2 regions of the Streptomyces sp. NPDC032126 genome follow, and region 2 is predicted to be linked to the other one. Evidence: riboswitches for the same ligand, from Rfam matches in the RefSeq annotation. Region 2 holds a riboswitch; the other holds the start of a gene.
What was found. Region 2 has a riboswitch for cobalamin ahead of ACZ5NW_RS17250 (ribonucleoside-diphosphate reductase subunit alpha). Riboswitches for the same ligand answer to the same signal wherever they lie in the genome.
Positions count from the first base shown of each region.

Region 1: it holds a riboswitch for cobalamin, as region 2 does, so the genes downstream of both, ACZ5NW_RS08825 (cobalamin biosynthesis protein) here and ACZ5NW_RS17250 (ribonucleoside-diphosphate reductase subunit alpha) in region 2, are expected to answer to the same signal.

Region 1 is NZ_JBVIMA010000002.1:67,750-71,148, reverse strand. It holds gene ACZ5NW_RS08830 (cobyric acid synthase) at 1-841, opposite strand, end outside; gene ACZ5NW_RS08825 (cobalamin biosynthesis protein) at 838-1,782, opposite strand; cobalamin riboswitch at 1,896-2,035, opposite strand; gene ACZ5NW_RS08820 (CU044_2847 family protein) at 2,243-2,605, shown strand; gene ACZ5NW_RS08815 (nSTAND1 domain-containing NTPase) at 2,586-3,399, shown strand, end outside.
Region 2 is NZ_JBVIMA010000004.1:194,371-197,769, forward strand. It holds gene ACZ5NW_RS17250 (ribonucleoside-diphosphate reductase subunit alpha) at 1-1,717, opposite strand, end outside; cobalamin riboswitch at 1,845-1,969, opposite strand; gene ACZ5NW_RS17255 (GNAT family N-acetyltransferase) at 2,023-2,529, opposite strand; gene mctP (monocarboxylate uptake permease MctP) at 2,625-3,399, opposite strand, start outside.

The DNA of each region.
Region 1 (3,399 bases), on a different contig from region 2:
CGAGCGCGTCCACGTCGGTGAAGTTGGACATCAGGGGGATCGCGCAGACGGCGACCCGCAGCACGTCCTCGCCGACGGGCGGGGCGGTGTTCGACTCCCGCACGGTCCCGCGCAACGACACCCGCAGCCCGTCCTCCTCGTCGATCCCGAGCCCGTGCCGAAACGGCAGCACGCCGTACGTGGACCGCCCGGTGAGCCCGTGCAGCATGTCGAGCCCGGGTTCGAGGAGGGAGACGTCCCCCCGGAACTTGTTGACGAGGAACCCGGCGACCAGCGCCTGGTCCTCGGGCGACAGCAGCGCCACCGTCCCGAAGAAGGAGGCGAAGACCCCACCGCGATCGATGTCACCGACCACCAGCACCGGAAGCCCGGCGTTGCGGGCGATCCCCATGTTGACGATGTCGGTCCGCCGCAGATTGATCTCGGCCGGCGAGCCCGCCCCCTCACAGATCACCGCGTCATACGTGCCCCGCAACTCGGCGAGGCACTCCAGCACGGTCCCGAGCAGCTTCTGCTGACGCCCGCCGTGGTAGCCGCGCGCACTGAGCTCACCCACCGGCTTGCCCAGCAGCACCACCTGGCTGCTCTGCTCACCACCCGGCTTGAGAAGCACGGGATTCATCAGCGCCGTCGGCTCGACCCGGCACGCCTGGGCCTGCATGGCCTGCGCCCGCCCGATCTCCGCACCCTCCCGCGTCACAAAGGAGTTGAGGGACATGTTCTGCGCCTTGAAGGGCGCGACCTTGACCCCCTGCCGGACCAGCCACCGGCAGATCCCCGCCGTCACGACGCTCTTGCCTGCGTCGGAGGTGGTGCCGGCGACGAGAAGACCCCCGCTCACTTCCCACGTCCCTTCACGATCAGGCGCGCGGCGACGGTGGCGCCGAGCGCGAGCAGTCCGACGCGCCGGGACAGCCGCACGGCCCGCTCGATGTCCGGCACCCGCACGGCGCGCCCCGCCTCCCCGTTGAGCACGGGCCGGTGCTCCACCCGCCCGCCGTACGACAGGGTCCCGCCCAGCCGCACCCCGAGCGCCCCCGCGAACGAGGCCTCGACAGGACCGGCGTTGGGGCTCGGATGCCGGTCCGCGTCCGCCCGCCACGCCCGTACAGCCCCGCGCGGATCGTCCCCGGCCACGGCGGCGAGTACGGCGGTCAGCCGCGCCCCCGGCCATCCGGCGAGGTCGTCGAGGCGCGCGGACGCCCACCCGAACCGCCGGTAGCGGGGCGACTTGTGGCCGACCATGGCGTCGAGCGTGTTGACGGCCCGGAACCCGAGCAGCCCCGGCACCCCGCCGACGGCTCCCCACACCAGGGCGCCCACGACGGCGTCGGAGGTGTTCTCGGCGACCGACTCCACGACCGCCCGGGCGATCCCGTCGGCGTCCAGCGCCTGCGGATCCCGCCCGCACAGATGCGGCAGCCGGGCCCGGGCCGCCGCCACGTCCCCCGCCTCCAGGGCGCGCCCGACGGCCCGCGCCTCGCGCGCGAGCGACGTACCGCCCACGACCGCCCAGGTGGCGGCGGCGGTCAGCGCGACGGACGCGGCGGCGGAGGGGCGTACGGAGCGCGCGGCGACGGCACCCAGGGCGACGGCGCCACCGGCGCACACGGCGGTGTGCAGGGCGCCCCAGCCGCGGTGGTCGCGCCACAGCACCCGCTCCACGGCCGCGGCCGCCCGGCCGAACGCGGCGACCGGATGCCCCCGGCGGGGATCGCCGAGCAGCTGGTCACCGAGGAGGCCGGCGGCGGCGCCGTACGCGAAGACGCGATCGGCACCCATCGGCTCAGCCGGCCGCGGAGTCGGACAGCGATCCGGCGGAGTACCTCAGAGCCTGTGTCAACGGCCCACCGAGCATGGCGATATGTCCTCACTCAGGGTGTCCACGCCCTGGTTCGACGAGACCGGCGGCGAGAGTTCCTGGCTCCCGGGGGTTCCTACCCCGGTGACAGTGGCGGGACCGCGCCGGATTCGCACCGGCTTCCTCTTCTGCCGCCGTACATGGCCCCGGCAGTCCACCACGGGCCCGGAAGGGCCGTCAACTTGCCTTTGACCTGCGCAGGGGGAGTGTGCACAAGCCCACACCCCTACCACGGCGGACGGCACACCCGGACGGCGTCCCGGTGAATTCCCCTCGTGTTGGCGGTCCTCGCCCGCATCCGGTTGCGCGCGCGGAACAGGAGCACCTGCAATGGCGCGTACACCCTCATACGGGGTGTGACAGGTGCGAGAGGGGCACGACGTGGCGTACGTGGGTGAAATGCTGCTGGACGACGGGCACATCGTCCTTCTGGAGGTCACCGGAGAGGGCCCGTCCGGCGTCCAGCGCGTCTCCCGAGGGGGCGTGGTGGCCGGCGCGGCCGAGACCCTCCAGCAGGCCCTCGCCCGGGTGCGCCCCGCCCTCGGCGCGGTCCTCGACGGGGCACGGACCCTGCCGAGACCGCCCGGCTCGGTGACCGTCGAGTTCGGCATCACGCTCAGCGCCGAGGCGGGCGTCGTGGTCGCGAAGGGCACGACGGAGGCGCACTTCACCGTGAGCATGCACTGGCCGGGTCCGGACGAGGCGACGGTTCCGGGGCAGCGCGATGCCGACGGCACCTCCTGACGACGACCTCCCACGGGCCATCGCCCGCCTGTGGAGCCGGGACGGCCGGGTCACCGGCAGCGGCTTCCTCGTCGCGGACCGCACCCTGTGCACCTGCGCGCACGTGGTGGCCGGCGCGCTGGGCACGGACGAGACGGCCGCGACGCCGCCCGCCGACCCCGTCACCCTCGACTTCCCCCTGTTGACGCGACCCTCCGCCCGGCTGCGGGCCGCGGTCACCCACTGGGTGCCGGTCACCCCCGACGGCGGCGGCGACATCGCTCTGCTCACCCTGGCCGAGCCGGTCCCCGGCACCGCCCCGGTCCGCTTCGCCGGCTCCGCCGCGGTCTGGGACCACGCCTTCCGCGTCCTCGGCTTCCCGCGGCGCACCGACGACCACGGGGTGTGGGTCGACGGCCGATTGCGGGCCCCCGTCGGCAAGGGCTGGACCTCGATGGAGGCCCGTCCGCTGCCCGGCGGCCCGCCCATCGGCCAGGGCTTCAGCGGCAGCCCCGTGTGGGACACCGACCAGGGCGGGGTGGCCGGCATGACGGTGGCCGCGGAGACCGGCGCCGGCGCGACCACCGCCTACCTCATCCCCGCCGCCCACCTCCTGGGCCTGGACCCCGCCTTGCGCCCGTCCCCCTTCCGGGGCCTGGAGCCTTTCCGGGAACAGGACGCGGGCGTCTTCTTCGCGCGCCGGGCGGACAGCGAGCGCATCGCCCGGGCCCTGCGCGACCACTCCTTCGTACCGGTGGCCGGGGCGTCGGGCGTGGGCAAGTCGTCGCTGGTGCGGGCCGGCGTACTGCCCCTGC
Region 2 (3,399 bases):
CGGGGTGCAGGACACCCTGGGCCGTACGCGTCTTCTCCCAGGCCGGGAGCGGGCCGCTGCGCTCGGCGAGGTCGGCGGACGCCTCGTACGCGGCGAGCATGATCCGCTCCGCGATCCGCGTCGAGAGCGCCTTGGCCTCGGCCGAGTCGAAGGGCAGGCGCAGCTTGAAGAAGACGTCCTGCAGACCCATCGCGCCGAGTCCGACCGGGCGCCACTTGGCGTTGGACCGGCCCGCCTGCTCGGTCGGGTAGAAGTTGATGTCGACCACCCGGTCGAGGAAGGTCACGGCGGTGCGGACCGTCTCGTCGAGCCGCTCCCAGTCGATGTCGCCGTCGACGACGAAGGCGCCGAGGTTGACCGAGCCCAGGTTGCAGACCGCCGTCTCGCCGTCGTCCGTGACCTCCAGGATCTCCGTGCAGAGGTTCGAGGAGTGGACGACATGGCCGGGCAGGGCCGTCTGGTTGGCGGTGCGGTTGGCGGCGTCCTTGAAGGTCATCCAGCCGTTGCCGGTCTGCGCGAGGGTGCGCATCATGCGGCCGTAGAGGTCACGGGCCGGGATGGTCTTCTTGGCGAGACCGGCCGCCTCCGCCTTGCGGTAGGCCGCGTCGAACTCCTCGCCCCACAGGTCGACCAGCTCGGGCACGTCGGAGGGGGAGAACAGGCTCCACTGCTCGTCGGCGTTGACCCGGCGCATGAACTCGTCCGGGATCCAGTGCGCGAGGTTCAGGTTGTGCGTACGGCGGGCGTCCTCACCGGTGTTGTCGCGCAGCTCCAGGAACTCCTCGATGTCGGAGTGCCAGGTCTCCAGGTAGACCGCGGCCGCGCCCTTGCGCCGGCCGCCCTGGTTCACCGCGGCCACCGAGGCGTCCAGGGTCTTCAGGAACGGGACGATGCCGTTGGAGTGGCCGTTGGTGCCGCGGATCAGCGAACCGCGGCTGCGGATCCGGGAGTACGACAGTCCGATGCCGCCGGCGTGCTTGGAGAGGCGGGCGACCTGGTGGTAGCGGTCGTAGATGGAGTCCAGCTCGTCCAGCGGGGAGTCGAGGAGGTAGCAGGACGACATCTGGGGGTGCCGGGTGCCGGAGTTGAACAGCGTGGGGGAGGACGGCAGGTAGTCGAGGCGGCTCATGAGCCCGTAGAGCGCGGCGACTTCGTCGACGGAGCGGGTCGTGTCGTCCTCGGCGAGGCCGCTCGCCACCCGCAGCAGGAAGTGCTGGGGCGTCTCCACGACCTTGCGGGTGAGGGGGTGGCGCAGGAGGTAGCGGCTGTGCAGGGTGCGCAGCCCGAAGTAGCCGAAGCGGTCGTCGGCGGCCGGGTCGATCAGCGCGTCCAGACGGGCCGCGTGCTGTCGTACGAAGTCGGCGGTGCGGTCGGCGACCAGGCCCTCGCGGTGGCCGACGGCGACCGACTCGGTGAAGGACGTGACGCCTTGCGAGGCGGCCTCGGCGGCGATGCCGATGGTGAGGAGCCGGGCGGCCAGCCTGCTGTAGGCGGGGTCCTCGGAGATGAGGCCCGCGGCCGCCTCCGTGGCCAGCTCGCGCAGTTCCGACTCGTCCGCCCGCGCGGAGCGGCCGCGCAGCGCGGCGGCGGCGACCCGGCCGGGGTCGGCGTCGGGGAGGTCGGCGGTCAGCTCGGTCAGGGTCCGCAGAAGGGCGGTACCGGGACCGTCGGTGTCCAGCTGGGTGGCTGAGGCCGGATCGGCTGGCGCGATGGTCACGTGGAGGCTCTCCCTCGCTCGGCAGGGGGGCCAGGGGGAGGGCAGGGGGCGGCACACGAGCGCACGCGGCGTCGCGTCCACCGGCCCACTCCGCGAGGCCCGGACGTCAGGACACCCGGACCGGGACGGTACGGGCGTGCTGTCGGCAGGTCCTCGGACTGACTCCGGCGCGCGGACGCGCACCGGTACACCGTTGCGGGACAGTTCCGGATTCGCACCGGATTCCCCTGCGGCGACAGCGAGCATGAGCATACATCTTGTGCCGGGTCCGGGTAGCACCCCCAGATGTTGTGGCCGCGCCGGTTTCAGAGCGTCAACTGATAGGTGAGGAGAGTGAAGTCGGGGTCCTCCGGGATCGGGTGCCAGTCGCGCTCGGGGACACGGACGAAGCCGAGGCGTTCGTAGATGCGGTGGGCGCTGTGCATCGTCGGCTGGGTCGACAGGACGATTCCCGTGCAGCCGTCCGTGGCTCTGGCCCGGTCGACGCAGGCGCGTACGAGGGCTTCTCCGGCGCCTCTGCCGCGCGCCGCGCCGCCGACGGCCAGCATGCGGATCTCGGCCTCTCCCGCGCGGGCGAGGTCGGCCATGGGGCCCGGGGAGGGGACGTAGGTGACGCCGCCGAGGATGTCCTCGCCCTGGACCGCGACCAGTACGTCGGCGGCCGACGCCCGCTTGGCCACGTCCCTGAGCTCGCCGAGGTACCAGTCGCTGTCGCCGAAGGCGAGGAGGCCGTCCTGGAGGTAGGCCTGGGCGATGATCTCGCCGAGGGCTTCGTACTCGGCCGGGTCCGCTGTCCGGATGACGATGTCCATGCGGGTGAGTGTGCACGACGCGGGTGAGGGTGCACGACCGGTAGAACGCCGACGGGCCGCCGGACATGCCGACGGCCCGCTGATCGCCGTGATCCTCAGTGGGCGGCCCCCGCCGTGGCGGGCGGCAGCTCCGCCTGGACGCCGGGGTCCCCCGCGTCCGCCGTGTAGTCCTCGGGGCTGGTCTCGTCCACGCCCTCCGGGGCCTTCGCCGCCTTCAGGACGAGCGTGAGGACCACCGTCACCGTCAGGTTCAGGACGAACGCCGTCAGACCGATGTAGCCGATCTCGCCGATGCCCGGGATCTCCTTCGACGAGCCGCCGAAGTGCTTCTGCGTCGGGGACGCCACCCCGTACGCGGCGACCGTGCCGTAGATCATGCCGACCGCCCAGCCGGCGAGCAGGGCCCAGCGGTGGAACCAGCGGGTGAACAGGCCGCCCACCAGGGACGGGAAGGTCTGCAGGATCCAGATGCCGCCCAGCAGCTGGAAGTTGATCGCGACGGTCTTGTCCATGGTGAGGACGAAGACCAGGGCACCGACCTTCACCAGGAGCGAGACCAGCTTGGAGACCCGCGTCTCCTGGGCCGGCGTCGCGTCCGGCTTGATGAAGTCCTTGTAGATGTTGCGGGTGAACAGATTCGCCGCCGCGATCGACATGATGGCCGCGGGGACGAGGGCGCCGATGCCGATCGCCGCGAAGGCCACGCCCGCGAACCAGTCCGGGAACATGTCCTCGAACAGCTGCGGGATGGCCAGCTGGGCGTTCTTGACCTTCACGCCCGCCGCGATCGCCATGAAGCCCAACAGGGCCAGCAGGCCCAGCATCAGGGAGTACAGCGGCAGGATCGTGGTGTTGCGGCGGATCACCTCA